Regions from separate parts of the Geobacillus sp. TFV-3 genome, predicted to be linked through region 1. Evidence: predicted binding sites of a transcription regulator. Region 1 holds the regulator's gene; each other region holds the start of a gene.
What was found. The regulator Rex, encoded in region 1, represses fermentation and respiration genes when NADH is low (regulators of the CRP and FNR family bind a similar motif). The targets are predictions, from matches to a motif close to TTGTGAAATATTTCACAA.
Positions count from the first base shown of each region.

Region 2: BJQ97_RS13285 (TIGR04053 family radical SAM/SPASM domain-containing protein) is a predicted target of Rex. The motif match lies at 5,139-5,156, and genes of this name have one in related genera.
Region 3: BJQ97_RS13315 (DUF2249 domain-containing protein) is a predicted target of Rex. The motif match lies at 2,527-2,544, and genes of this name have one in related genera.
Region 4: nsrR (nitric oxide-sensing transcriptional repressor NsrR) is a predicted target of Rex. The motif match lies at 2,602-2,619, and genes of this name have one in related genera.

Region 1 covers NZ_MPSP01000001.1:323,130-330,262, reverse strand. The annotation lists gene groL (chaperonin GroEL) at 55-1,671, opposite strand; gene groES (co-chaperone GroES) at 1,775-2,059, opposite strand; gene BJQ97_RS01725 (CPBP family intramembrane glutamic endopeptidase) at 2,417-3,151, shown strand; gene BJQ97_RS01720 (YdiK family protein) at 3,148-3,327, shown strand; gene tatC (twin-arginine translocase subunit TatC) at 3,510-4,253, opposite strand; gene tatA (twin-arginine translocase TatA/TatE family subunit) at 4,274-4,426, opposite strand; gene BJQ97_RS01705 (redox-sensing transcriptional repressor Rex) at 4,423-5,085, opposite strand; gene moaC (cyclic pyranopterin monophosphate synthase MoaC) at 5,101-5,589, opposite strand; gene BJQ97_RS01695 (ABC-F family ATP-binding cassette domain-containing protein) at 5,687-7,133, shown strand, end outside.
Region 2 covers NZ_MPSP01000001.1:2,632,034-2,639,166, forward strand. The annotation lists gene BJQ97_RS13260 (ABC transporter permease) at 1-200, opposite strand, end outside; gene BJQ97_RS13265 (ABC transporter ATP-binding protein) at 187-1,143, opposite strand; gene BJQ97_RS13270 (COG1470 family protein) at 1,146-2,312, opposite strand; gene BJQ97_RS13275 (sigma-70 family RNA polymerase sigma factor) at 2,442-3,023, shown strand; gene BJQ97_RS13280 (anti-sigma factor) at 3,001-3,762, shown strand; gene BJQ97_RS13285 (TIGR04053 family radical SAM/SPASM domain-containing protein) at 3,973-5,091, opposite strand; partial or broken gene BJQ97_RS13290 (transcriptional regulator) at 5,249-5,467, shown strand; gene BJQ97_RS13295 (molybdenum cofactor guanylyltransferase) at 5,715-6,323, opposite strand; gene BJQ97_RS13300 (DUF2249 domain-containing protein) at 6,424-6,657, opposite strand; gene BJQ97_RS17450 (hypothetical protein) at 6,787-6,954, shown strand; gene BJQ97_RS13305 (nitric-oxide reductase large subunit) at 7,009-7,133, opposite strand, start outside.
Region 3 covers NZ_MPSP01000001.1:2,639,933-2,647,065, forward strand. The annotation lists gene BJQ97_RS13305 (nitric-oxide reductase large subunit) at 1-1,473, opposite strand, end outside; gene BJQ97_RS13310 (Crp/Fnr family transcriptional regulator) at 1,707-2,399, shown strand; gene BJQ97_RS13315 (DUF2249 domain-containing protein) at 2,596-2,835, shown strand; gene BJQ97_RS13320 (DUF2249 domain-containing protein) at 2,832-3,041, shown strand; gene BJQ97_RS13325 (hypothetical protein) at 3,038-4,288, shown strand; gene BJQ97_RS13330 (metal-sulfur cluster assembly factor) at 4,310-4,612, shown strand; partial or broken gene BJQ97_RS18245 (Fic family protein) at 4,703-4,846, shown strand; gene BJQ97_RS13340 (hypothetical protein) at 4,930-5,175, opposite strand; gene BJQ97_RS13345 (heavy metal translocating P-type ATPase) at 5,388-7,133, opposite strand, start outside.
Region 4 covers NZ_MPSP01000001.1:1,668,035-1,675,167, reverse strand. The annotation lists gene BJQ97_RS08555 (acyl-CoA dehydrogenase family protein) at 1-837, shown strand, start outside; gene speE (polyamine aminopropyltransferase) at 944-1,819, opposite strand; gene nsrR (nitric oxide-sensing transcriptional repressor NsrR) at 2,093-2,536, opposite strand; gene hmpA (NO-inducible flavohemoprotein) at 2,708-3,943, shown strand; gene purU (formyltetrahydrofolate deformylase) at 4,168-5,070, shown strand; gene BJQ97_RS08530 (replication termination protein) at 5,179-5,553, shown strand; gene BJQ97_RS08525 (ATP-binding protein) at 5,686-6,561, shown strand; gene BJQ97_RS08520 (nitric oxide reductase activation protein NorD) at 6,572-7,133, shown strand, end outside.

The sequences.
Region 1 (7,133 bases):
AAACAAAAAGAACACCGGGGAAAACCCCAGTGTTCCAAGGCTATGGCAGTGAGATTACATCATGCCGCCCATATCCGGCATGTTGTTGTTGCCTTTGTTTTCTTCCGGTTTGTCGGCAACGACCGCTTCTGTCGTCAAGACCATTGCGGCGACAGATGCAGCGTTTTGCAGCGCCGAACGAGTGACTTTCGTCGGGTCAACGATGCCAGCTTCGATCATGTCGACCCATTCACCCGTTGCCGCGTTGAAACCAATGCCCGGTTTTTCGTTTTTCAGGCGCTCAACGATGATCGAGCCTTCCAGACCAGCGTTTTGCGCGATTTGACGAACCGGTTCTTCGATCGCGCGCAATACGATTTTCACGCCGGTTGCTTCATCGCCTTCCGCTTCGATGGCAGCGACTTTGTTGTAGATGTTCATCAATGCCGTACCACCGCCGGCGACAATGCCTTCTTCAACAGCCGCACGAGTCGAGTTGAGCGCGTCTTCGATGCGCAGTTTGCGTTCTTTCAATTCTGTTTCTGTTGCCGCACCAACTTTGATGACCGCTACGCCGCCAGCCAATTTCGCCAAGCGTTCTTGCAGTTTTTCGCGGTCGAATTCGGACGTCGTTTCTTCAAGCTGCGCACGGATTTGGTTGATGCGCGCTTTGATGCGATCCGAATCGCCAGCGCCTTCGACGATCGTCGTCGTTTCTTTCGTAACGACAACTTTCGACGCACGGCCGAGCGAAGCGATCGTTGTCGATTTCAATTCACGGCCAAGCTCTTCCGAGATCACCTCGCCGCCTGTTAAAATCGCGATGTCTTCGAGCATCGCTTTGCGGCGATCACCGAAGCCCGGCGCTTTGACAGCAACTGCATTGAACGTGCCGCGCAGTTTGTTAACAACAAGCGTCGCGAGTGCTTCGCCTTCGACATCTTCAGCAATGATCAAGAGCGGACGGCCTTGTTGCACTACTTGCTCAAGAACAGGCAACAGCTCTTGGATGCTCGATACTTTTTTGTCCGTAATCAAAATGTACGGATTTTCCAGAACAGCTTCCATTTTTTCCGTATCCGTAATCATGTACGGCGAAACGTAACCGCGGTCGAATTGCATCCCTTCGACAACATCGAGTTCCGTCGTGAAGCCTTTCGATTCTTCAAGCGTGATGACGCCGTCATTGCCGACGCGTTCCATCGCTTCAGCGATCAATTGACCGACTTCTTCATCAGCAGCCGAAATCGCAGCTACTTGGGCGATCGACTCTTTCCCTTTGATCGGTTTGGAGATGGCTTTTAATTCTTCAACCGCAACCGCAACCGCTTTTTCAATCCCGCGACGGATGCCCATCGGGTTGGCACCAGCAGCTACGTTTTTCAAACCTTCGCGGATCATCGCTTGAGCCAATACCGTAGCGGTTGTTGTACCGTCCCCAGCGATGTCGTTCGTTTTGCTGGCGACTTCAGCGACAAGTTTCGCGCCCATGTTTTCAAACGGATCTTCGAGTTCGATTTCTTTCGCGATTGTTACCCCGTCATTCGTGATGAGCGGCGAACCGAATTTTTTCTCCAATACGACGTTGCGGCCTTTCGGACCTAATGTGACTTTCACTGCGTCTGCAAGTTTGTCCACCCCGCGCAACATCGCACGGCGCGCTTCTTCGCTGAACTTGATTTGTTTTGCCATACCCCGTTACCTCCTTATGAAATTGTTGGACTGCGTGCCACAAGTTAAGTACCGATTAAGTACCTAGTATGTTTTCGGAATGTTTATGTGATGAACGCATATATTAGCGGATGACAGCCAAAATATCACTTTCGCGCAAAATTAAGTATTCTTTGCCGTCATATTTCACTTCTGTGCCCGCATATTTTGAGAAGATGATGCGGTCGCCGACTTCGACTTCCGGCGCAATGCGTTGGCCGTTATCGAGCACGCGGCCTGCACCGACAGCAACAACGCGGCCTTCTTGTGGTTTTTCTTTCGCCGTATCCGGCAGAACGATGCCGCTAGCCGTTTTTTCTTCTGTTTCCACGACTTCAATGACAATACGATCGCCTAATGGCTTCAACACGGGGAACAACCTCCTTAACGATAGTTTTCACCGTTCTTATTAGCACTCATCGATATTGAGTGCTAACACACTTATAATATTAATGAACTTCTTTCCATTTTGCAAGTAGGAAATGCAAAAAAAATAACTGTTTTTCTCTCCTAAAGAAGAAAGAGCAAAAGGAGCCGGCTGTTTTGCCTATACTCCCCATCCGCGCGGAGCTCGTTTTCATTATTTCACATTCCTCGGACTAATAAACGGCTCCGGTTCATTTTTTTACGGCGGTGAGATGGGATGCGAGGACGCAGTTTTCTTACTATTTTCGCCATACATGTGCTACAATACGAATATAATTTTGAAATAAAAGGGGTAGAGGATTTGAAACGCAACCACTGGTACGTCATCATCACGTATATCGTCATGCAGCTGTCCGCCTTTGTCGGCGTGCCGCTTCTTCGCGCCCTCGGCGTCGGCCAAGGAACGGAAAACCGCCTCGAAGCCGCCAAGCTGGCTTCCGGATATTGGGCGATCATTAGTTTCCTGCTCGCTTTTGTCATAATCCTATGGCTGCTCCGCGGTGACCGCAACGAACGAATGATGCGGCGGCTGCCGCTTGCTTCCTCGTGGATGTGGGCGGTCTTGGGCGTCTTTTTGGCGCTCGCGGCCCAAAGCATCGCCGCCAACATCGAATGGCGGCTGCTCGGCATCAAACCAGGGTCGGAAAATACAAGGCAAATCATCGATATCATCCGCCTAACGCCGCTGCTGATCGTCGTCACCTCCGTCATCGGCCCGATTTTGGAAGAGCTCATCTTCCGAAAAATCATTTTCGGCTCGTTGTATGAAAAATACAACTTTTGGCCTGCGGCGCTTGTCAGTTCGCTTTTGTTTGCCGTTGTCCATATGGAGCCGGAACATTTGCTTTTGTACACATCCATGGGGATGGTATTTGCTTTTTTATATGCAAAAACCGGGCGCATTTTCGTGCCGATTTTTGCGCATGTCGCCATGAATACGTTTGTCGTCGCCATGCAGACGCTGTTGGCCGACGAGCTTGAGAAAATGATGCGCCAGTCCGAGCTGCCGCTCGCCGTTTGGAGGGTTTGGCTATGATGCGAAACCCTTGGCTATTTTCGCTTCTGTATTTCGTCTTAGGCTCAATGTTTACGTATTTGGCCATCGAAAGTGCTCATGAAACGGTTTGGAACGTCTCCACCATCGCTTTAGCGGCGCTCGCTGCCTTTGATTTCGGCACCGCCCTTCGCCTTCTTTTCGCCTCAAAACGCTGACCCCCTTCCCGCGGCTCGCACGGGAAGGGACTAGAACATCAATCTCATGACGGCGATCATATCGTGAAAATGGAAACAAAAAACAAAAGGCCGGCCTCAAAGCCATGTTTTGCGGCTTTTGAGACAGCCCCTTCGTTTGGCCCGGCCTTGCTCGCTTTCCTCTCCATGTTTTTCGTCCCGCCTCACTCATTGCCTTCCTGCTCGGCTGCTCGCTGCGCTTTCCGATAGCCGATGCGCGCCACCCAAATGCTTCCTTCATACAAAATGGTGAGCGGAATCATGACGATCACTTGCGACAGCACATCCGGCGGCGTAATGACCGCCGCTAAAATAAGCAGTGCTAAATATGCATACTTGCGGATGCGAACAAGAAGCTGCGGCGTAATCAACCCTAAGCGGGTGAAAAACAGCACCACAATCGGAAGCTGAAATACGATGCCAAACGGCAGCACGAGTTGAAGCAAAAACTGAAAATATTCATTAATGCCGATCATTTGTTGGACCCCTAGTTGGTCAGCCAGCTGGATCATAAAACGAACGACAAACGGAAACAAGACGAAATAAGCGAAGCTGACGCCTGCTAAAAAAAGAACAATCGACGCCGGGATATAGCTTAACGTCACTTTCCTCTCTTTTTCATACAGACCGGGGCTGACAAACGCCCAAATTTGATACAACAGCACCGGAGCCGACAGCACAGCTGCGATGACAAAGGCAAACTGAAAATACACTTTAATCGGATCGGTGAGGCGGAAGGCGTTCATGGTCAAACGCTTCGCCTCAGCCGTGTGCTGCAAATACAAAATGACATCATCGACAAAAAAGAAACTCACGACAAGCGCCGCAGCAAAAAAGACGAGCACGACGATGAGCCGTTTCCGCAGTTCGCCCAGATGCTCATACACCGACATTTCTTTGTCATTCATCGTTTCCCCATCCTGCCTTGTCATCGGTCGGTTTTCGTTTCTTCGTCATCAGCGAGCCCTTTTGTGGCGTCTTTAAACTCGCGAAGCGACTGGCCGAACGACCGCCCCAATTCCGGCAGCTTTTTCGTGCCAAACAGCAGCAAAACAACAAGAACGAGCAACAAATATTTCATGTGTTGTTCTCTCCTTTTTCCGACGTCGCTGGATAGTTTTTCAAAAAATAGACGAGCGACTGCAGCTCAATGGCCAAATCGATATGATGAACGCGAATATGGTTCGGCACGTTCAACCGCGCCGGAGTAAAGTTTAAAATGCCTTTAATTCCTTGCGCGACAAGGCGGTCGGTCAGCGCCTGAGCCGCAGCGGCCGGCACGGTTAAAATAGCGACCGGGATGTTTTCGTGAAGCCGCTCCTCCAACTCATCGAGATGATAGACCGGCACCCCGCCGACTGTCGTCCCGACTTTCCGCTCATCGACATCAAAGGCCATCACGATTTTCGTATTGTTGTTTTTTGAAAAATTATAATTTAAAAAGGCAGTGCCTAAATTGCCGACGCCAAACAAGGCGACTTCGGTCACCTCATCCTCTTCAAGCGTCCGGCGGAAAAACGACAACAAATAATTGACATTATACCCGTATCCCTTTTTACCAAGCGCGCCAAAATAGGAAAAATCACGGCGGATCGTCGCTGGATCAACTTTCACTGCCTCGCTCAACTCGGCAGAGGACACGCGTTGCTTGCCGGAAGCGTACAAGTTTTTCAAAAACCGATAGTAAAGCGGCAGCCGTTTGGCGGTTGCCTGCGGAATTTTCGGTTGTTCGTTGTTCATGATCTCATCCCCTAGCTAATCGGTTTTCCGTCGGTAATGGCCAGACTTCCCGCCCGTTTTTTCGACCAAATACGTCGGACCGATGACCATTCCTTTATCCAGCGCCTTGCACATATCATACACCGTCAACGCACAGACCGAGGCGGCCGTCAGCGCTTCCATTTCCACTCCTGTGCTCCCTTTTGTTTTCACCGTTGCAGTGATGACGAGCTTATGCGCTTCACCATCGTTTTCCCATGCAAAAGCAATGTCCACACCCTTTAACATAAGCGGGTGACACATTGGAATAAGGTCAGCTGTCTTCTTCGCCGCCATCACCCCCGCTACTTGAGCGACGGCGAGCACATCCCCTTTCTCGATCGCATTGTTCGTCATTTTTTCGTAAATTTCCCGGCTGACAGTCACGCTCGTTTGCGCCACAGCCACTCGCACGGTATCTTCTTTGTGCGTAATATCAACCATTTTCGCCCGCCCTTGTTCATTGAAATGAGTGAACGATGACAATACAATCTCCTCCATTTATACACTATACACGATTTTTCATCATTCGTCTTTGACCGTTTCCGCGACTTACGTTAAACTATTCGCGAGGTGAAATGACATGATCATTTTGCAAGTGCACGGGCTCACGAAATATTTCGGCGCTGACCTTATTTTATCGAATATAAAACTAGAAATACAGTCCCGCGACCGAATTGCCCTTGTCGGCCGCAACGGAGCGGGAAAGTCGACATTGTTGAAAATCATCGCCGGTGAACTCTCTTTCGACAGCGGCAAAATCATCAAACCAAACCATATCAAAATCGGCTATTTGGCGCAAAACAGCGGGCTCGACTCTCCGAGTTCCATTTGGGACGAAATGCTTGAGGTATTCACCCCGCTTCTAGGACTCGAAAAACAGCTCGCCGAACTCAGCATGCAACTCGGCGCCCCGAATGTGCTCGCCGATCCAGCCCGCTATAAAAAAACACTCAAAACGTATGACGAACTGCAAGAACAATATAAAGACCAAGGCGGCTACCAATACGAAGCCGACATCCGATCCGTTTTGCACGGGCTACAGTTTTCCTCATATGATTATAAAACAACGCCCGTCTCGTCGTTAAGCGGCGGACAGCGGACGCGTCTCGCCCTTGGGAAATTGCTGTTGTCCAAGCCGGATTTATTGATTTTGGACGAGCCGACGAACCATTTGGATCTTGAGACGCTCGCCTGGCTAGAGCAGTACTTGCAAGCCTATCCCGGTGCCGTCCTGGTTGTTTCCCATGACCGCTACTTTTTAGACAAAATCGTCACCGACGTATACGAACTGTCGAATGCCACGCTTAAACACTATGCTGGCAACTACAGCCGCTATTTGGAGTTGCGGGCCGAGCAATACGAACAAGAGTTAAGACGGTACGAGAAACAGCAGGAAGAAATCGCCCGACTTCAAGACTTCATCCAGCGCAACATCGCTCGTTCCTCGACGGCCAAACGGGCGCAAAGTCGGCGAAAGCAACTGGAAAAAATAGAACGTCTCGAGCGGCCTGTCGGCGATGAAAAATCAGCCTCCTTTTCGTTCTCGATCGCTCGGCCGAGCGGCTATGAAGTGCTCACGGCTGAAGACATAGCTGTTGGCTATGGCGACGGTGCACCCATCATCCGCCAAGTGAGCTTCCGCATCACGCGCGGCGAAAGTGTCGCCCTAGTCGGACCGAACGGCATCGGCAAGTCGACATTGCTGAAGGCGATCGCCCAAAAGCTCCCGATCCAAGCGGGAGAGCTCCGCTACGGCGCAAACGTCCAAATCGGCTATTACGATCAAGATCAAGCTGATTTGTCATCGAACAAACGGGTGCTTGACGAGCTGTGGGACGCCTACCCCGAAAAGACAGAAAAAGAAATTCGCACTGTGCTCGGCAATTTCCTCTTTTCCGGCGATGACGCTTTAAAACCGGTCTCCGCTTTAAGCGGCGGGGAGAAAGCACGCCTGGCGCTCGCCAAGCTGATGCTGCAAAAAGCAAATGTCCTTCTGTTGGACGAACCGACAAACCATCTAGACCTCG
Region 2 (7,133 bases), 2.3 Mb from region 1:
AAGATGAGAGCGATCAAAATGATCATGCGCCAGCTCGTCAAATAATCAGCCAATTCTTTTTTGACAATGGCCGAAAAGGCGCTGTTTGCCTCTCTTGTCCGTTTCTTCTCATCAAGCGCACCCGCTTTCAGTCGTTCGCTCCATCCTTTCACATATGAAAAAACACCGTTTGCCCATCGCCCCTCCTTACTGGCCTTCACGTACATCCCTCCCTTCAAAATAGCGGTGATAAATCTCATCGAGGCCGAAATTGCGGCGGCTCAGATGAAACAAGGAAGCACCTGATTCGATGATCGTTTTGCTGATGTCGGCGCTCACATCCGTTTGGCAATACACATCCCATCCATTTTCCGTTTGCTCCACTTTGTTGACGCCCGGAATCGCCTCGATTTTGAACTGTAAGGAAGCGTCAAGCGGTGAAGCGATCACATGGATGACATAGGCATCCTGCAAAAACAGCTGCTGCGCCAGACGTTCCATATTCCCTTCGGCCAGCAATTTCCCGTTGACGAACAAACCGACCCGGTCGCAAATTTGCTGCACATGGTGCAATTGGTGCGAGGACAATAGAACGGTGATGCCTTCATGGCGGCTCAAATCGCGGATCAGCCGGAGCAGCTCACGCACCCCCTCCGGGTCGATGCCCAACGTCGGCTCATCCAAAATGATCACTTCCGGGCGCTTCATCAACACATCGGCCAAACCGAGCCGCTGCCTCATTCCCCGCGAGTATTTTCCTGCTTTTTTATGAGCCGCATCAGTCAAATTCACCTTCTCGAGCAGCTCCCACGCCCGCTTTTCCGCCTCGGCGCGGGGAATGCCGTTTAACGCTGCCGTATACAGCAAATTTTCCATCCCTGTCATATGATGATAAAATCCGACATCATCCGGCAAGTACCCGACTTTCCGTTTGACGTCAATCGGATTTCGCACGGGATCGATCCCGCATACTCTCACGCTGCCGGACGTCGGCACGGTGAGCCCGAGCATCATCAAAATCGTCGTCGTTTTTCCCGCTCCGTTCGGGCCGAGGAGGCCAAAAATTTCCCCTTTTTGAATGGAAAGCGACAAATGATCAACCGCCCGATGGTCGCCATACGTTTTGCACAAATCGCTCAGCTCAATGACGGCGGATGCCCCCATGCTTACCTCCTCCCGTATGTTTTGATCAAATAGTACAGCCCTCCGGCCACCCCGAGAATGATCAACACCGCCACCACGCCCCAAACGGTCGACGTTTTCACCGAGACTCGAAATGCCGCCTCCGCCGATGTTTCCGCGGTTTGCGCCTGGAAGTTGACGACGTAATCCCCGGCGATCGCCTCATCCGACGCTTTCACTTTCGCCTTGACGGTTTTCGATTCACCGGGGTTCAGCTGGGCGATCGTGCTTTGGTCGAATTCCACGTCCCAATCCGGCGGAGCGTCGGCCGTCATATTGATGTCCAAAAGCGGGGCGCTTCCAGTGTTTTTGACGACGAGATCGATCACCCGTTCATGCCCTGCGGTCAAGTCGGTGCTCAAATTTCCTGACGGCGTCGTCAGCTTGAGCGCATACGTGCCCGTAATGACCGCTTCTAACGCCAGCTCAGCCGACGTATCGCTCGTTTGCGCTTTGATCGGGATTTTGTACGTGCCCGCTTTCACATTTTCCGGCGGTTTGACCTCGACGGTAATGTCTCTCGACTCATTCGGCTCGAGTTTCACCGACGTAACGGAATTGCCTTCCGATTTGAACGTCACTTGCCAACCTTTTTCCGCCGCCGAACTTAACGCGTAATTTTGCGTCTTGGCGGTTCGGTTTTTCAGCGTGACATCATACGTGAAGCTCGAATCCGCGTGCCCCTCGAGGTTCGTTTGTTCCGACGTCAGTTCAGTTTTAAACGATCCTTGTTCCGTCACGCGGACAAGCAGCGGCAATTTGGAGACGCCGCTCTCCCCTTTGGCGACGAGCCAAAAGCGGTAATCCCCTTTGTCAACATCCAACGGCACGGTCACTTCCAACGTGACCTCTTCTTCTTTCCTGCCTCGGACGGACAGCTGCTCAATCGTTCTCCCCTCAGCGGTAATCGAAGTCGACCATCCTTTCGGCAGGTGGTCAAACGAGAAGGTGACGTTTTCAATGTTGGAACCATTGTTGATGACATTGACCGTATAGTCGATCGTTTCCCCCGGCGTCACGGAAAGCCCGGTGTACGGCGTGAAGAGAACAACACCGCTTGCCGCCGATGCCGAGCGGGTGGGAAGAAGAAGAGAAAAGAGAGTCAAAATCATGACGAACATAGTGATGCCCCTGTTTCGCACGACGTTCACTCCCTCCTTCTGTTTTCATTTCGTATACGCCAGAAATGGATCAATGGATTTGTTTTGCAGGGAAAAAATTATAGAATGTACAGTAGGAGCTCAAACTTGATCACCAGTAGAGCCGGGAGGTGGGGCAAGATGGAAGATCGACGGGAAGACGCAGAACTGCTTGCGAACATCGCCAAAGGTTCCCGCGCCGCCTTTGACCGTTTTTACGAAAAATACGCCCCGATGGTCTATCACATCGCCCTTCAGATCGTCGGCGACGAGGCGGAGGCGGAAGACGTCAGCCACGATGTGTTTCTCGAAATCTTGCAAAAGCCCCATCAATTCGATCCGAAGCGGGGAAGCGTTCAAGCCTTTCTTGCCGTGAAAACGAAAAGCCGGTCGCTCGACCGCCTGCGCAAGAAACGGGATCTGTTGGTGAGCCGCCTTGAAGAAGCGTCCTTAAAAGAAAAGGGGGCGGAATTTCATTTTCTCCGCCAACTGGAACAACGAGTCATCATCGATGCGTTAACCCATCTACCCGAGGAGCAGCGGCAAGCCATCATTCACTTTTACTTTCACGGGGAAACACAGCGGGAAATCGCCGCCGCGATGAACAAGCCGTTAGGCTCCGTCAAGTCGCTCATCCGCTACGGTTTGCGCAATTTGCGGAAACAAAAAGAGCTGTTCCGCTGGATGGAGGCTGGCCGAGGTGAAAAACAGCATGAAGCATAGCCATATTCCTGAAACAAAAATCGTGGACTGGCTGTTAGACGTGCTGCCGGAGCAAGAAAAAGAAGACGTGTCCAACCATCTAAAGCAGTGCCGTGAATGCCAACGCTTGCTTGAAGCGTGGAAAAGCATCGGGCTGAAGGCAGAAGCCCAGTATGAAGCACCTCCCCTTTCCCATCAAGAGCGAATTTGGGCCCAAGCAGAAGCGCAAAAACAAACAAAGCGGATGCGGCGCGGTCTCCGCATTGCTGGAGGGCTGATCAGCGCGGCTTTGGCCGTCTCCCTTTTCGCCTTGCGCCTTTCCGTTTCGGACGGTGGGCGAGATGCTTCGCATGACCAACCGAGCGAAGCATATCGATACCAGATTATCGAACAAAATCACGACATTCCGATCGAGCAGATCATCCATAATCCAGAAACGAAACAAATTCCGATTGAACCATCGGCGTTCTTTCAACAGCTGGACGGCACGGTTTGGCTCAACGATGAAACGGAGGAAATGCTGATGGAAATTGAAGGGCTGCCGCCGTTTGCGACCCGCGATTATCAATTGTGGATCATTTACACCAACAACGAAGTCAAAGGGGAACTGTTGACGATCCGCCACGGAGCGGCGCGCGTGTTGATCACCGGCGAGGATGTCAAACAGTTCAAGCAAATTAAAGCGAGCCTCGAACCAAAAGGAGGAAGCGCGGCGCCGACCGGGCCGGAGACATTTATTGCCGATTTGGACCATGAATGATCTTTCGCATCAACCGATGAAAACGGGGAAGGCGCATGCTCCTTCCCCTTGCGTCTAAGAAAAACCGTCATGTTGAATCGCCACAAAAACGATTTCGCGAACAAAAAAACAAGGTTGTTGCACGCGCCCCATCCGCCATTGTCCACCGCAGACGCCCAGACACCGCTGGAAGAAAATCCGACGTTTGCACCAAAAACGTCCTCCCTTGGCCTAGCATTGGCTTCGCTCTTTTGTCCGCCACGCCTTCGGAATATAAACGCAATACGGCTCGCTTTCCAAATAATCCCCCGTCACGGCGTACGCCCGCGAGCGTGAGCCGCCGCATACATGACGGAATTCACAAACGCCGCATTTTCCTTTATATTTGTCCGGATTGCGCAAATCTTGGAAAATCGGCGAGTACCGGTAAATGTCAGCGAGCGGCGTCTCCCGAACGTTCCCGGCTTTCACCGGCAACAGCCCGCTCGGGTAGACGTCGCCGATATGGGAAATGAAGACGAAGCCGTTGCCGTCGTTTACTCCTTTCGGCGCGCGGCCGAGCCCGTCGACTTGTCCGGTTAAGCCTTTGTTCAACACGTCTTCATAGCGGATGCCGCCTTTTGCCGTTTTTCCTTCGCGCATTTTTGCCTGCAGCACGACGCGGCGGTAATGTTGGCCTGCGGTCGTTTTAATATCAAATGAAACGCGCTTGCTCGTTTCATACAGCCAGCGGAACACCCGCTCATGCTCAACCGGGGAAATCATGTCCTCCTCTTTCCCCCTTCCGGTCGGCACAAGGAAAAAGACGCTCCAAAGGACGCATTTCAGTTTCTCCACCAGCGCCACCATTTCATCAAGCACATGAACGTTGTACCGGGAAATGACGGTGTTGATCTGCACGGGAATGTCGAGTTCATGCAAGTAGTGAATCGCTCGGATCGTCAAATCAAACGAGCCGCTCGTGCCGCGGAAATGGTCGTGAATCTCGGCGTTCGGCCCGTCAAGGCTGAACGCCCAGCGCGACAGGCCGACCTCTTTCGCCTTGCGGATCGACTCTTTCGTCACATTCGGCGTCGCGCTCGGCGTCATCGACACGCGTAATCCTTTGTCAACCGCGTACTTTGCCAAATCGTACACATCCGGGCGCATGAGCGGATCGCCGCCCGTAAAGACGAGCATCGGCTGATCCATCTCATAAATCTCATCGATCAGTTTTTTCCCTTCCTCGAACGTCAACTCGCGCGGGTCACGGTGGTATTGCGCTTCGGCGCGGCAATGAAGGCACTTGAGTTGGCACGCCCGCGTCAACTCCCAAATGACGATAAACGGGTTTTCCTTGAAATCACGCATCATGTTCCCTCCTCGGCCTTCATTGTATCGCAATGGCCAAGCGCATTATGTGATCTCCATCACATCAACAGCGAAGCCGCAACAGATGGTGATCGTGCCATGAACGAAGATGACAGCCGTCTGAACAGGCGATATAATAAGCAAAAGCGAGGAGTGAATGAAAATGAATAAAGCCTTTCGTTTACTCGTAGAAGATCTAGAACAGGAAAAAGAGAAAGCGATCAAACAAGCCGAAAAACAGAAAGCCACCGAAATCGCGAAAAACTTGCTCGACATCCTGCCCATTCACGAGGTCGCGAAACGAACGGGGCTGACCGTTGTCGAAGTCGCGGATTTGGCGAAGGAAATGGACAAAAATCAACCGACGACTCGATAATACAAAAGAATCGCGGCCCGTGCTGTTCTTTTTTCGCGCTGTTGCCGTTTCATGAAATTCAAGGTCATCACCAAAAGGTGTACTTGACCTTTCATTGATAATAGAAACGTTATCGTACAGGCGAAATCATTTTTAACTTGCGTATCATAAGCGTTTTTCTGTATCAAGTGCATTTTGTGGTGAAGAGCCGGGGAAAAGAACAATTCCGTGGTCAAGGACGGCTCTTCTGACCGGCAAAAGATGTATGCTACGTCTGCTTTGGCCAACATTCCCGCCCGTATCGATACTCTTCCTCAGTATTGACATTGCGCCATACGTCTTCATCCGCGGCAAGCTGTTTGGCATCAACATAGCGGACGCGTGCGCGGTCAAGGAGCGCCGCCATCCGGCGTTCGCCGGCATCAAGCAGCTCGGCGATCACCGGGCCAAGCCGCCGTTGATACAAAGCGACAAGTGGTTCGGGGCGTCCGCCATGGAGCGGGACGATGGCGTCAAACGTCGGATCGATGTATGAGGCGAGCTGTTCTGTCACTTCCTGACGCATGTACGGCATGTCGCACGGCAAGACGAACATCCAGTCCGCTCGGCTTTGTTCCATGATGGTGTAAATGCCGGCAAGCGGCCCACAGCCGCGGTAGCGCTCCACATCGAGCAGCACCGGGATGTCCGTTTGCCGGCGGAATTCATCGACAAGCGCCGGATGGCTAATGATGTACAGCTCATCGACAAGCGGGCGCAGCGCTGCGATGGACCAAGTGAAAAACGGAGCACCGCGATGCTCGGCAAACGCCTTCGGACGCCCGAACCGGCGCGACTGGCCGCCAGCAAGCACCGCTCCGGCAATGGTTGGTTTCATGGCGATTCCCCTTTCCGGACATCATCTGTTCCTACCGTACCATATGAACCGGCGAAAAAAAAGATTTCCGCCTGCAGACGGAAATCCCGATGGACGCGATTTATTTTTTTCCGATCGCCACCCGCCATACGTCCGGTCCTTCTTCTAAATACTCCCACGTAAATTGGTCCGGACGCTCCATCATGAATTGGTAGTGCAGCGGACGCGGGTCATGGTCATTGACAAGCTCCATCACTTCCCCCGGCTTTAAGCGGTCAAACAGCTGGAAAATCGCCGGATGGCGGTCGCGCGGCGGATAGTCGGGAGCGTGGATTTTTGCGGCAAATTGGTTCATAACATTCGCCTCCTTTGTAGTATAATGAATTATATACTTTATCATAACCGCTTGAACCTTGGAGAGTAGTGACGAGCGTCACAGCCCGAAGGTGAACATGTTCAATCCCCGTGAAAGGAGAAATGGCGGTTGGAAGAGCTTGTTGGCTTTTGCGCGCAATGCGGCAAGCCGATCCATTGTCTGCATGGGTTTTTAAACGGCGTCGTCAGCCGAGAGACAGAAACGTTGTACTGCTTTCCATGCCATGACAAGCAAAAGGAAACCGAACACGCCAAGCCAGACAAATGCCACAAGTAATTGAAAACGTTCACAAATGAAAGGCACAGCGGAATCCCGCTGTGCGTTTTTGTTTTATTCTTCCTGCGCCAAATTCGCCACCGGCAGCTCTTCCCCTTCCCCATGCGTCGGCTTGCGCAAGTGGAACATCGCTTTGATGGCAAAGGCAAGCAGCGCGGCGACGCCGATTAAAAAGATCG
Region 3 (7,133 bases), 2.3 Mb from region 1:
CTTGATAAAAAAGGCGAAAATATAGAAGAGCGGAACGGCGATGGCCGAATAAAACAGCAAGTGAATGAGCCCGCCTTTGTCGCTTTCTTGTTTCAGCCCGCGCTTGACGCCGCGGAAGACGATAAACAGCCAAAGGAGCATGCCCACGACTAAAATGATTTGCCAAACGCGGCCCAGCTCAATGTATTCCCAACCTTGGTGGCCAAAGAGGAACCATTCGTTTCCTAAATAGCCGTTCACACCGAGCCATTGGCCGATCATGCTGCCGCCGACAAGGACGACAAGCGCCCAAAAGAGCAGATCGACAAGCAAGCCTTGCTTTTTCGGTTCTTGCCCGCCGACAAGCGGGGCGATGAAAATCCCCATGCCAAGCCAGGCGGTCGCAATCCAGAAAATCGCCAGCTGCAAATGATACCCTTTGGCGATGTTAAACGGCAACAAGTCATGAATCCATTTGATGCCAAAGAAGCTGTCCGGTTCCGTATAGTAGTGGGCGAGCAGCGCCCCGAACATCGCCTGGACGAAAAACAGCGCGGCGACGACGACGAAATATTTGCCCGCTTTCACTTGCGACGGAGTAAGCGGCTGCCGCCGCAAATCGATGACCGGAAACGTCCCTTCCGCATACGCTTCTTGCATGCTTAATTGATAGCGGTAAAACACGTACAAAATGATCCCGATGAACAAAATCAAAATCGTCACGCTCGCACCGCTCCACCAGACAGCGGAGAACGACATCGTATTGCCGGCGTCTTCATAGTACGGCCAGTTGTTCGTGTACGTGATGTTATCCCCAAGCCTTGGCGTGCTGGACAGCCAAGCCGTCCAGAAGAAAAAGTCGGCAATTTGTTTGATTTGGTCGCCATCCGCCACCCAAGCACGGCCCGTTTTCGGCATATCCGATTCTTGAATCAACCCTTTTTTCAATCCCCAGCCGTCGCCATTTGTGAACACGTCGCGGTAGTAGTTGCGCACTTTCTCAAGTCCGTACACTTGGGCGTCCGTCAACACAAGCACATCGGTTATCGGATTGTAGCGGTTTTGCCGCATTTCTTTGATGACTTGTTCGCGGATGATTGTTTTCTCATCGGCTGTTAAATCAGAAAATGGTTTGTGATACCGCTCGTTCGCTTTATAATCTTGCATGCCTTCCGTATACACTTTTAGCGCTTCCGCCGTATAGTCCGGCCCCATATACGACCCGTGGCCAAGCACCGTGCCGTAGTCCATCAGCCCGTATTTTTGGAAAACGGCCTGCCCGCCGATGATCGTTTCTTTCGTCATCAGCACTCGGCCGTCTTCACTGCGCACTTCCTTCGGTCTTGGCGCCATTTCTTTAAAGATCCAATACCCGCCGACAAGCAGGACGGTAAAGCTGATCAAAATGGTGAAAATGAGAATCGATTTAAGAAAACTGTTTGTCGTTTGCCGCCCCGGCCGGACGTTGGGGCGAACGGATCGATGAACTTCCATATGAGACAACCTCCTTCTCGTTTGTTCGCTCCCATTGTAGCGCGTCAAACCGCAACCCGTTTGTGAGCCGGGGCAAATGTCGACTATGATTTATATCACAGCTTTTCGGTGTAAGAATTTATACAATGAAAGCAGAATGTGCTGAACGACGCAAATTTTCAAAAAGAGAACCGATCGAGGCCCCGCTCGGCCATTGTTATCATTTTGTCACATTTTTATAAGGAGAGAACCCCATGGCGAACCATTGGATGAAAGACCGCCTAAAAGCTGTTCCATTGTTTCGCGAACTGTCGGATTACGAGCTCGATTCGCTCGTCGCCATTTCCCACGTGCGCGTCTACAAACCGCGGACGTTCGTCTTTATGCAAGGCGACCCGTTAGAGCGCGTCTATTTCATTCATTCCGGCACGGTCAAAATTTATAAAACCGATGTCAGCGGAAAAGAACAAATCGTCTCGATTTTGCAGACGGGAGAAATGTTTCCGCACGCCGGCTTTTTCTTAAAAGGCACGTACCCAGCCCATGCTGAAGTAGTGGAAGAAGCGACATTGATCGCGATCCCGATCCATGATTTTGAACAAGTGTTGATGGCAAGCCCCGAGCTATGCATGAAACTGTTTCGCGTCATGGGCGAAAAAATCGTCGACTTGCAAAACCGGCTTGAGGCGCAAGTGCTTCATAATACGTACGAGCAAATCGTTCTTCTCCTGCTGCGCCTGACGCGGACGAACGCTGTCAAGCAAGGAAAATGGCACCGCCTCACCGCCCACATGACGAACCGCGAGCTGGCCAACATGATCGGCACCGCCCGCGAAACGGTGAGCCGCACGTTGAGCCAGCTGAAACGAAAAGGGCTGATTGATGTCGATGAACACGGCTTTTATTTAATTGACCGCGAAGGACTCGAACAAGAAATCTTTTTCTAACTCCTTTATCCCCATCGTCCGGCACCGGCCGGGATGCGCAATGGAGCTGATGGGGTTTCCTTCCCGCTCTTTCAAACGAAAACGAAACCTTTTTTCCAAAACGGAATTGTCATGTTTCGGCCGAAAGATGTGAGCTATATCACAACATTTCACAATGAAAATGATTATCATGATAGTCAAAAAGGAGGGAAAACGCATGGCTATGACGATTGAACTCGATGTGCGCGAAGATTTGCAGAAGAAACGGGAACCGTTTGAAAAGATTATGAACGCCATTAAGCCGCTCAAACCGGGCGATACGTTCATTTTGCATGCCCCGTTCAAGCCGCTGCCGCTGTTTCCGATTATGAAAGCGAAAGGATTTACGTACGAAGCGGAACAAATCGAGAAAAAACATTGGAAAGTAACGTTCGTGAAGCAGGGGGGAGAACGATGATCCTCGATAACCGCGGACTCGAGCCGCCGCAGCCGATGATGCGGACGCTGGCCGCCCTCGCCAAACTCAACCGAGGCGAAACGCTGACGATCATCAATGACCGCCGTCCGATGTTTTTATATGAACAGCTCGATGAGCTCGGCTACCGGCACGAAACGGTCGCGCGCGAAGACGGCAGCTTTGAAATCCGCATTACGAAAGGATGAGCAGCGTGTTTCCCACTCGCACGGGGACGGAAACAGACGTCCGGCTGCCGTTTTCGTTTATCACGTTTGCTGTTTTGTCGTTTGTTGCGTCGCAAGTGTTGCTTCTGACCGTCATTCCGTCACTGGCCAGCGGTGCGTTCCGGTTGCCGCTCGTCTGGGCGGCGGCTCACCTCGGCTTGCTTGGCTTCGCGTTGATGACCGCCATGGGGGCGATGTACCAGCTTGTCCCCGTCGCCTTTTTGACGCCAATTTGGAGCGTGCGGCTTGGCTTTTGGCAGTTTGCCGTGACAGCCATCGGCATCGTCGCGTTTGCCGCGAGCCTGGCGGCGGCGCCGACTTGGGCTTTTCTGCCCGGCTTGCTCCTGCTTTTGGGCATCGTGCTATTTGTCTGGCAAATGGCGATGACGTTGAGAAAGCAAGGAACGAAAAACGTGATGACGCTCTTTGCCGCCACGTCGCTGTTGTTTTTGCTGCTGACGGCATCCGCCGGAACGTCGCTTGCCTTTCACTTTTTCACCGCCACAGGCGCCAACCGCCATGAAGCGGTGTTCGGCCTGCACATGCTGTTTGGACTGTGCGGCTGGTTTACGCTTCTCATCATGGGCTTTTCGTACAAAATGGCGCCGATGTTTTCGCTCGCCCACGGCTTTTCGCTGCGGCCGGCGCGCTATGTGTATGCGCTGTATACCGGCGGGATTGTGGTGGCGTTCGCCAGCCTATTCTCGCCAAGTCAGGGGTGGCTTGCGGTCGGTGTGACATTGCTGACGACTGGGTTCGCTCTTTTTGCTTGGCATATCCGCGCGATTTTGCAAAAGCGGATGAAAAAGACGCTCGACCGCCCGTTTCGGTTTTCGTTATCCGCCGTCGCCATCGGCCTTGTGCTGCACGCGGCTGCCCTTGCCGCCATCATGGCCGGCAGCGGACGGTGGCTTGGCATCATCATCTACCTTTCGGCGGTCGGCTGGATCGGGTTTAGCATCATCGGCTATTTGTTCAAAATCGTGCCGTTTTTATGGTGGACGCATCGCTACAGCGAAAAAGTCGGCCAACAACACGTGCCGACGTTAAAGCAAATGATGAACGAGCGAGCCATCGCCGTCCAATGCCGCCTATGGCTTGCCGCCCTCGCGCTCGCGGCCGTTGCGCTCGCGACCGCTAGCATGCCGCTGCTGACCGTCGCTCAAGTATTGCTGACTGGACTAAGCGTCGCCTTTGCCGGAACGATTGTAGCGGTCTTCCGAAAATAAGCGAATGAGGAGGAAACTACGATGGATGTCCGCGAACTCGCCATGCAACAACTGAAAACGGTCATTGACCCGGAGCTTGGCATTAACGTCGTCGATTTGGGATTGATTTATGACTTGAAAATTGAGAATGGCCATATCGATGTCCTGATGACGCTCACGACCCCTGGCTGCCCGCTTCACGACTCGATTGCCGGCGGCGTCAAACGGGCGCTCGAACAAATCGACGGCATCCGCGACGTGCGCGTCCGAGTGACATGGAACCCGCCATGGACGCCGGACCGGATGAGCGAAGAAGCGTTGCGGCAGCTTGGGTATTTTGCCTAAACAGTTTCACTTTTCTTTGGCTGTTCCCCATGTTGGGCGAGCAGCCTTTTTCATCGCCACTTTGGCTGCTTGCCACTTCCCCTTCCCTGTCCAGAACAACGTCGGCAATATTATGAGGCGCTGGAAGAAGCGAGCGTCAAAGGAGAAGTCACTCCGTTCATTCAACTGATCACCGCATGTGGCGAAGAAAGCTTGCACCACTATTTGCACGCGTTAGGGATTGAGGGAGAATGAAACAGCGCAAAACGAAAAAGACACGGAAGTGAACATGATTCCGTGTCTTTCTTGCTCCAATCCTCCGGCTGGCATTCGATCCGCTATTCAAGCAACACATTCAACAACCATGCCATCAAAGGAACGATGACAAAGAAGGCCAAGGCGATGTACCCGAAGCACCGAATCCACCAGGGAAATCCTCGCCAATCGAGGGCTTTCCGCTTCATCGCCCCTCCCGCTGCTATCCGATCCAACTCTTCGGTCGACGAAAACACCCGGTCATCCATCCGTTGAATCTCTTCTGCCCATTGTGCTTCGTGCATCTCTTCTTCTCGAGAGCCCTTCATGACGCCCCCTCTTCCCCATTGATTTTCATGAACAGACAAAAACGATGTTTCCATCCAACAACGGCGATCCCCAAGTTCAGCCATTCGCTATGTTTCATCTTCATGATACCATCTCTCATCGACAAAGGCTATCTATCTTTTCCAATCATTTCATACACGAAAACAAACACTAAGTTAGACAATGCATCGAAACGCTGCCCGCAAGCCCCCTCTCATTCCTTCACCCGCAACAGGCGCATGCTGTTCAGTGTCACGAGCAGCGTTGCGCCCATATCGGCGAACACCGCGAGCCAAAGGGTGAGCCAGCCCGGGATGGCGGCGGCGAGCGCCAACGCTTTGAGCCCTAAGGCGAAAGCGATGTTTTGCCGGATGACGGCAAGCGTTCGGCGCCCGAGACGAACCGTGTACGGCAGTTGGCGCAAATCATCGGCCATCAGGATGACATCAGCCGTTTCCAAGGCGGTATCCGTCCCCGCTCCGCCCATCGCCACGCCGACATCGGCTGCGGCCAAGGCAGGGGCGTCATTCACCCCGTCGCCGACCATGGCGGTCATGCCGCAACGTTCTTTCAGCTCGCGAATCGCAGCCAATTTCTCTTCCGGAAGCAATCCGGCGCGAATATCGGATACGCCCGCTTGGCGGCCGATGGCCTGCGCGGTTTGCTCGTGGTCGCCCGTGACCATCACCACTTCCGCCACCCCAAGGCGCCGCAGCGCGGCGATCGTGTACGGGGCGGACGCCCGCAGTTGATCGGCCGCGGCGACAAGCCCCAACAACCGATCAGCGGTGCCAACGGCCATCACGGTTTTTCCTTCTTTGCGGAAGGCCGTGATTTGTTGTTCCGCTTCATTCGGCAACTTGCCGACCAAACTAGTGAACAAGGCAGGGCTGCCGATATAGTACGTTTTCCCCGCAATCACCGCCTTCACCCCTTGGCCGGTCAGCGACTGAAACTCGTCAACCTGTACGGCAGAAAACGGCGCCCCCTCTTCTTCCGCTTTGCGGACGATGGCCGAAGCGAGCGGGTGCTGCGACCGATTTTCGATGGCGGCGGCGATGGCCAACAGTTGTTCGCGGCTTCCTTCATACACGACGATATCGGTCACAGCTGGCTCTCCTTTCGTCAACGTCCCGGTTTTATCAAAGGCAACGGCTCGCAGCCGACCGATTTGTTCGAGATAGACTCCGCCTTTGATGAGCACGCCGCGCCGGGCCGCGTTTCCAATGGCCGTCACAATCGCCACCGGCGTCGAAATGACGAGCGCGCACGGACAGCCGATGACAAGAACGGCAAGACCGCGGTAAATCCAAACGAGCCAATCTCCCCCCATCACCAGCGGCGGCACGATGGCAATAAACAGCGCAAAGACGATAATGAACGGGGTATAGTAACGGGCAAACCGGTCGACAAACGCTTGCGATGGGGCCCGCTCCGCTTGCGCCTCTTCGACGAGGTCGATCATTTTCGCTAGCATCGTCTCGTCCGCTCGCTTTGTCACTTCGACTTCGAGGAATCCTTCTCCGTTCAGCGTCCCGGCAAACACTGCATCACCCACCGTTTTTTCCATCGGCAGACTTTCACCGGTGATCGCCGCTTCATTCACGGTCGAGGCGCCGCTTATGACGATGCCGTCCAAGGCGATTTTTCCACCCGGCTTGACGACCATCACCTCCCCGACGCCAACGTCCTCAACAGGAACGGTCATTTCCTCCGCGCCGCGCCGAACGATCGCTTCAGCAGGGGCCATCTCCATCAGCGAAGCGATCGACCGGCGCGCGTTCTCCATCGAATAGCGCTCGAGCGCTTCGCTGATGGCGAATAAAATGACAACAACCGCCCCTTCCTGCCATTCACCGATCGCCGCCGCACCGAGAATGGCGATCGTCATTAACGTCTTCATATCAAACTGCCAGCGGACCAAATTCCGAATCCCTGCCCAAAACAGCGAATGACCACC
Region 4 (7,133 bases), 1.3 Mb from region 1:
CTGGCGAAAGAAGTCGTTTGCCGCCACGCGCTCATCAACAGCGCTCATTCCGAACGGGCGACAGGCAGCCCGGCGCGCGGGGGCAAACCCGAAACGACGGCCGTTTTTCGCGATGGCCGCTTTGTGCTTCGCGGACGAAAAACCTTTGCGTCACTGGCTCCTGCACTCGATTACGTCTTAATTTCCGCCACGATGGAAGACGGTCGGGTCGGTGAATTTCTCGTGCCGATGTCTGCTTCAGGCATCCGCATCGAGCCGACGTGGAACACGCTTGGCATGCGGGCGACGCGCAGCGATGATCTTGTTCTTGAAGAAGTCGAAGTCGACCAAGAGGCGCTCGTCGAGACGCTCGGGGAATCGAACGAAGCCGCACCGGCGCAAGGATGGCTGCTGCACGTTCCGGCTTGTTACTTAGGCATCGCCATTGCAGCGCGCAACGAGGCTCTCCGCTTTGCACAAATGTACCAGCCGAACACGTTGTCTCATCCGATCGCCTCAACACCAGAAGTGCAGCGGAAAATCGCTGAAATGGAATGGCGCCTCACTCATGCACGCCATTTCCTGTACGCGGTCGCCGACTTATGGGATCGCTATCCGGAAAAACGGATGGCGATGAAAGAGGAGTTGGCAACAGCCAAATTGGTCGCCACCAATACCGCGCTTGAAGTCGTCGATTGGGCGATGCGCATTGTCGGCGGACAAAGCTTGTTTGCTGACAACCCGCTCCAGCGGCATTACCGTGACGTCCGCGCTGGACTCTACAACCCGCCGGCGGATGACTTGACGTTTCAATGGCTTGCCAAGCGGGCACTGGCCCACAACCCGCCGGCGCCATGAAACAAGAAAGCGGGTGGAATAATAGAAAGCGTAAAGAGGATCACTCAAATGACACAAAAAAGCTGTCCCCTCACAAAGCAGGGACAGCTTTTTCCATGCCAAGCCGTTATTCCACCTCAAGCGCCGAGCGCAAAAACTCGGGCAAGGCGAAACATTGACGGAAGACCGCATCATTGACGTATTTCGTGTCGTTTGGAATGGTTGTTTGCGCCGGAAGCACCAGCGGCCGTTTCGAGCCGATCGTAAAGCTCCACAGTCCGCCTGGATACGTCGGCACCACAGCGGTGTACACAAGCACATGCGGGAACAGTTCGCGAATGTTGCGGTACGTCCGTTTCAAAATATCCAAGTGGAAAATCGGCGACTGGCTTTGGCAGACCATCAGCCCGTCTGCTTTCAACGCGCGATGGACGTTGGCGTAAAACTCCGGTGAAAACAAGGCTTCCGCTGGGCCGACTGGGTCGGACGAGTCGATCATAATGACGTCGTAGACGTTTTCTTTCCCTTGTACAAACACGACGCCATCATCATATACAAACCGCACGCGCGGGTCCGATAAGTTGCCGGAGACGGCTGGCAAATGCTCTTTGCACGCCCGGACGACTTTTTCGTCGATTTCCACCATGTCAATGGCTTCAAGATGAGCGTATTTCGCCGTCTCACGAGCTGCGCCGCAGTCGCCGCCGCCGATGATGAGCACCCGCTTCGCTTCCGGATGAAACTGCAGCGGCACGTGCGAAATCATTTCGTTATAAATATGGCCGTCAATCGAGGTTGTTTGCACGACGCCATCGAGTACGAGCATGCGGCCGAAATCGTACGAATCCAAAATCATCACATGCTGGTACTCGGACGGCTCGGCAAAAATCACCTCTTTGATTCGATAGCTGATTTTTAAGTTGTCGCGATCATCTTCGGTGAGCCAAAGCTCTCCATTGTCCATATGCAAGTAAGGTGGCAAAGCGTTTCCTTCGTGTTTCATTGTGACCTCCTTCAGTCATGCAGATGTTTTCACACCTTTCTAATCTTAATATATTCTTCGTCTTGTGGCAAACAAAGGGGATGTGATCGACCGGTGCCGGACGTATTGCCCATGGTTTTCGACTGGTTTCGTTTTTTAACTAATGATCCGTATTACCGCCACATCACGCGCAAAGGACGTCATCGATTTCACATCATCCCGCGTCTTCCTTCCGTAGAGCGATGCTTAACACCAAAAAACTCTCCAGCTTATAATAGCCGGAAAGTTTTTTTCTCAACCACGCCGCTCTTTCAATAAAGAACGAAGCGACGCTCGGTTTTCAAGCAAATCAGCGAGCGTATACGCATCCAGCACACGCAAAAACGCCTCTAACGCCTCGTGAAGTGCGAAGCGAAGCCGACATACCGGCGTTAAGACGCACTCATTGCCGTGGGCGGCAAAACACTCGACAAGCGACAAGTTTTCCTCCGTTTCGCGAACAACCGCGCCGATGACGATCTCCTCGGGGCGTTTCGCAAGGCGGATTCCGCCGTTGCGCCCACGGATCGTTTCAATGTAGCCGAGTTTGCCAAGCTCATGAACGATTTTGCTTAAATGATGCTCTGAAATGGAAAAGGCAGCGGCAATGTCTTTGATGTTCGTTTTTTCTTCTTCATCAAGCGCTCCTAAAAACAAGAGGACGCGCAAGGCATATTCCGTATAGTTCGTCAACTGCATCGTGATTCACAACCTTTAAGCGACATTCTTGGTCCCATTGTACCACACCTGATTCGAACGGAGAATTGTGAACAATTTATTAAAGATGTATTTGAAATATTGCTTTTTCGAAGTGCTCATGCTTGAATAAAAGATGTATTAAAAATACATGTTTTGCAAGGGGATGAAATCATGACAACGACAACGAAATTGCATCCAAAAACAATTGAAATTGTGAAATCAACAGTGCCTGTCTTGGAAACACATGGCGAACAAATTACGAAGCGGTTTTATGAACTCATGTTTTCCAATCATCCGGAACTGCTCAATATTTTCAACCACGCCAACCAAAAGCAAGGGCGGCAGCAACGCGCCTTGGCCGCAGCCGTGTATGCGGCAGCGCGCTATATCGACCAGCTTGATGCTATTTTGCCGGTTGTGCGGCAAATCGGCCATAAACACCGCAGCTTAGGAATCAAACCAGAACAATACCCGATCGTCGGAAAGCATTTGTTGCTGGCGATCAAAGACGTGCTCGGCGACGTTGCCACCGACGAAGTGATCACGGCTTGGGCGGAAGCATATGAAGCCATTGCGTCCGTTTTCATTCAAGTGGAAAAAGAGCTCTACGATGAGGCAGCGGCCAAACACGGAGGCTGGCGTGACTTTCGCCGATTTGTCGTCGTGAGAAAGGTGAAAGAAAGCGGCGTCATTACTTCATTTTATTTGGAGCCGGAAGATGGCAAAGCCATCAGTGATTATTTGCCGGGTCAATACGTGAGCGTCAAACTGTCGATTCCGGGCGAGACGTATACGCATATTCGCCAATACAGCTTATCGGATGCTCCTGGAAAAGGGTATTACCGCATCAGTGTCAAACGGGAAGCAGCCACAGCGGACAAGCCGGCCGGCATCGTTTCCAACTATTTGCATGATCATGTCCAAGAGGGCGATGTGCTTGAGCTTAGCGCTCCAGCCGGCGATTTTACGCTTGATTTGTCCAAAGCGACGCCAGTTGTGTTCATCAGCGGCGGCGTCGGCATCACTCCGCTTTTGAGCATGGCGCATACGTTGGCCATTCGCCAACCGACCCGCCCAGCGGCGTTTTTGCATGCTGCTTTGAATGGACGCGTGCACGCGTTTGATGAAGAGCTTCGGATGTTGGCGGAACGCCCGTCATTTTCTTACCGTATTTGTTACGAGTCGCCATCCGATGAGGACCGCCGCCATCCGCATTTTGACAAAGAAGGGCGGATCGACCTTGCATGGATGCAATCCGTGATCCCGACGAAAGACGCAGACTTTTATTTCTGCGGCCCGGTGCCGTTTATGAAATCCGTCTATCGCGCCCTAAAACAATGGGGTGTGCCAGAGGAGCACATCCATTACGAATTTTTCGGCCCGGCCGGTGATTTGACGAAAGACTGAGAGAGGTTTTTCACTTGCCAGGGGGCTGACCCAAAAGGGTAATTTCCCTTAACAAAAACACAACATATTGTTTCTTAATGATTGCTTTATACCTATATACGGTAATAAGAAAAGGGAGTCCCGATCCTTTTGGGACACCCTCTTTTGTTATCTCCCTGTTGGCAAGTTCATGAATTTTTTGTATGATGAATTGCAAGAAAAGCAAGAAAAGGGAGAGACAACGCATGACGACATTTCGCCAACATCGCTGGCAATCATTTTTGCAAGGTTGTGAGCAGCGCGCTCGAATCCTGATTTCCTGCCCCGATCGCCCGGGCATCGTCGCGGCGGTGACGTCGTTTCTGTACAAACAGGGAGCGAATATCGTTGAATCGAGCCAATACTCGACCGATCCTGAGGGAGGAACGTTTTTTATCCGCTTGGAGTTCGATTGCCCGAACATCGCCGAGCGAAAAGAAGAGATCGAAGCGGCGTTTGCCCCGATCGCTGCTGAATTTGAGATGCATTGGCAGCTTCGGCTGCACAACGACATCCGACGGATCGCTATTTTTGTCTCCAAAGCCGAGCATTGCCTGCTTGAGCTTCTTTGGCAATGGCAGGCGGGAGAGCTGATCGCCGACATCGCCCTTGTCATCAGCAACCACCCCGACTTGCGCGAGACGGTCGAGTCATTTGGCATCCCGTACGTGCATATTCCGGTGACGAAAGAAATGAAAGCAGACGCCGAAGCCGAACAAATTCGTCTGCTTCGTGACTATCAGATCGACACCATCGTGCTGGCCCGCTACATGCAAATTTTGTCGCCGACGTTTGTCGCTGAATTTCCGGGGCGGATCATCAACATCCATCACTCGTTTTTACCCGCCTTTATTGGCGCTCGGCCGTACGAGCGGGCGTATGAGCGCGGCGTCAAATTGATCGGCGCGACATCGCACTATGTCACCGATGATTTGGATGAAGGGCCGATCATTGAGCAGGACGTCGCCCGCGTCGACCATCGCCATCATCCGGATGACTTAAAGCGGATCGGCCGACTAATTGAAAAAACAGTGCTCGCCCGGGCGCTTCGGTGGCATTTGGAAGACCGGGTCATCATCCACGGCAATAAAACGATCGTGTTTTATTGAAACCAAGCGGGAGAGGATTTTTCCTTTCCCGCGTGATATAATGAAAACAAGCAGGAGTTCGCGGCCAAAAGAGCGAAATTCAATCCACAAGGAAGGAGGGGGCAACCCATGGGGGAGAAACGGACGCCCAGCGGTTTTCTGTTAAAACAACGTGCGTTTTTAAAATTGTATTTGATTACGCTCACCGAACAGGAGCGGCTCTACGGGCTAAAGCTGCTTGATGTATTGCGCCAAGAGTTCAAGCCGTTCGGCTACCGGCCGAACCACTCCGAAGTGTATAAGGCGCTGCATGATTTGATCGAGGACGGCATTTTGCAACAAGTGAAGCGAAAAAAAGAAGGGATGAAGTACCAAGAAGTCGTCTACTATCGGTTTGCCGAGGGTGGGGAAGAAAAGGCGAAATTGTACAAACGCCAGCTGAAGGCGGAACTGGACCGGTGCGCGGCGCTCATTCGCAAGGCAATTGAGGACAACTTCGGTTGAGAGCGCCTCGTTTTGTCTTTTTCTTTGTTATATTTACATAATATATTTATGGTTTAATTCTTTTGTTTTGCGTCCCGCGGGGTGATCTAGTAGAATGAGAGGGGAAGATCGCCACAGAGAGGAAGGCAGAAGATGGGAACATGGCCGTTGACGGTCACGAAAGAAATGGAAAAGCGAAAAGAACTGTTCCGCCGCGATCCGGATCGCGCGTTGATTGGAGCGGGCGGGTACAAGGCGGCAGATGAGGCGATCGTGCACGATGCCGCCATTGCGCTCGCACTTGGGAAAAACGTGCTCTTAAAAGGCCCGACCGGATCGGGAAAAACGCGGCTTGCTGAGACGTTGTCCGCTTTGTTTGGTCAACCGATGCACAGCATCAACTGTTCCGTGGACTTGGACGCCGAAGCATTGCTCGGTTTTAAGACGATCGTGCACAAAAACGGCCAGGCGGTGATCGAGTACGTGCCCGGACCAGTCATCCAGGCGATGACAAAAGGGCATTTGCTATACATTGACGAAATTAATATGGCGAAACCAGAGACGCTGCCGATTTTAAACAGCGTCCTTGACTACCGGCGGCGGCTCACGAATCCGCTCACCGGCGATGTCGTGCAGGCGAAACCAACATTTGGCGTCATCGCCGCGATCAATGAAGGCTATATTGGCACCGTACCGCTCAATGAGGCGCTCAAAAACCGGTTTGTCGTCATCAATGTGCCGTATGTGCAAGGAGAAACATTAAAATCGGTATTGTTGGCGCAAACTACATTAACGGATGAAACGTTGATCGATCGTTTCGTCGCCTTGTCGGCTGATCTGCTTGCGCAAGTGCGAAACGGACAAATCGCCGAGGAAGCGGCTTCGGTGCGCGCTTTGTTGGATGCGTGCGATTTGGCGGCGTACATGCCGCCATTGCGGGCCATTGAACGAAGCATCGTCGATAAGCTCGACGATGAACGTGAACGGGCCGCGGTGCGCAACATCGCTGAAACGTGGTTTGACGAATAGGAGGCTGCATATGGAACGGTTTATGATGTTCAATGACCGAACGGTCGATTCGAGTTTGGTCATGCAGCTTTCTGACCTCGCCCAAACGCTCATGCGCCGCCGCGACGTTGCCATCCAGTTCGCCGCCCATTCCGGCGTGCATTCTGCCAAGCCGGTCGTTTACGTCAGCCATTTTTGGTATGGGTATCCGCCATTGGAGCGGGAAACGGCAATGAAAACCGATGTCGGCTTGCGCATCATCGGCACGCGGCGGCATACCGACCTATCGGCGGTCCGCGCCTTCCGACATGCGGTGGAATCCAGACCGCTCTCCAAGCTTTCCAAACAGCTGTTTACATTCGCTGAAGATCTTCGCTTGGAAGCCGTCTGCGAGCGGGAACGTCCCGGGATGAAGCGATGGTTCCGCACGCGCCGCCGCTTGTACCGCCGCTACTTCACTCAGCAATGGCAAGCGAATCGAACGCGCGGCGCTTGGGCTGATCAGTTTTTGGCGGCCATGTATTTGCGGCTCACGGCCGATTCGCCGCTTGATGATGCGCCGCTGGCTCCAATGGCGGATGAAGCGGTGCAGG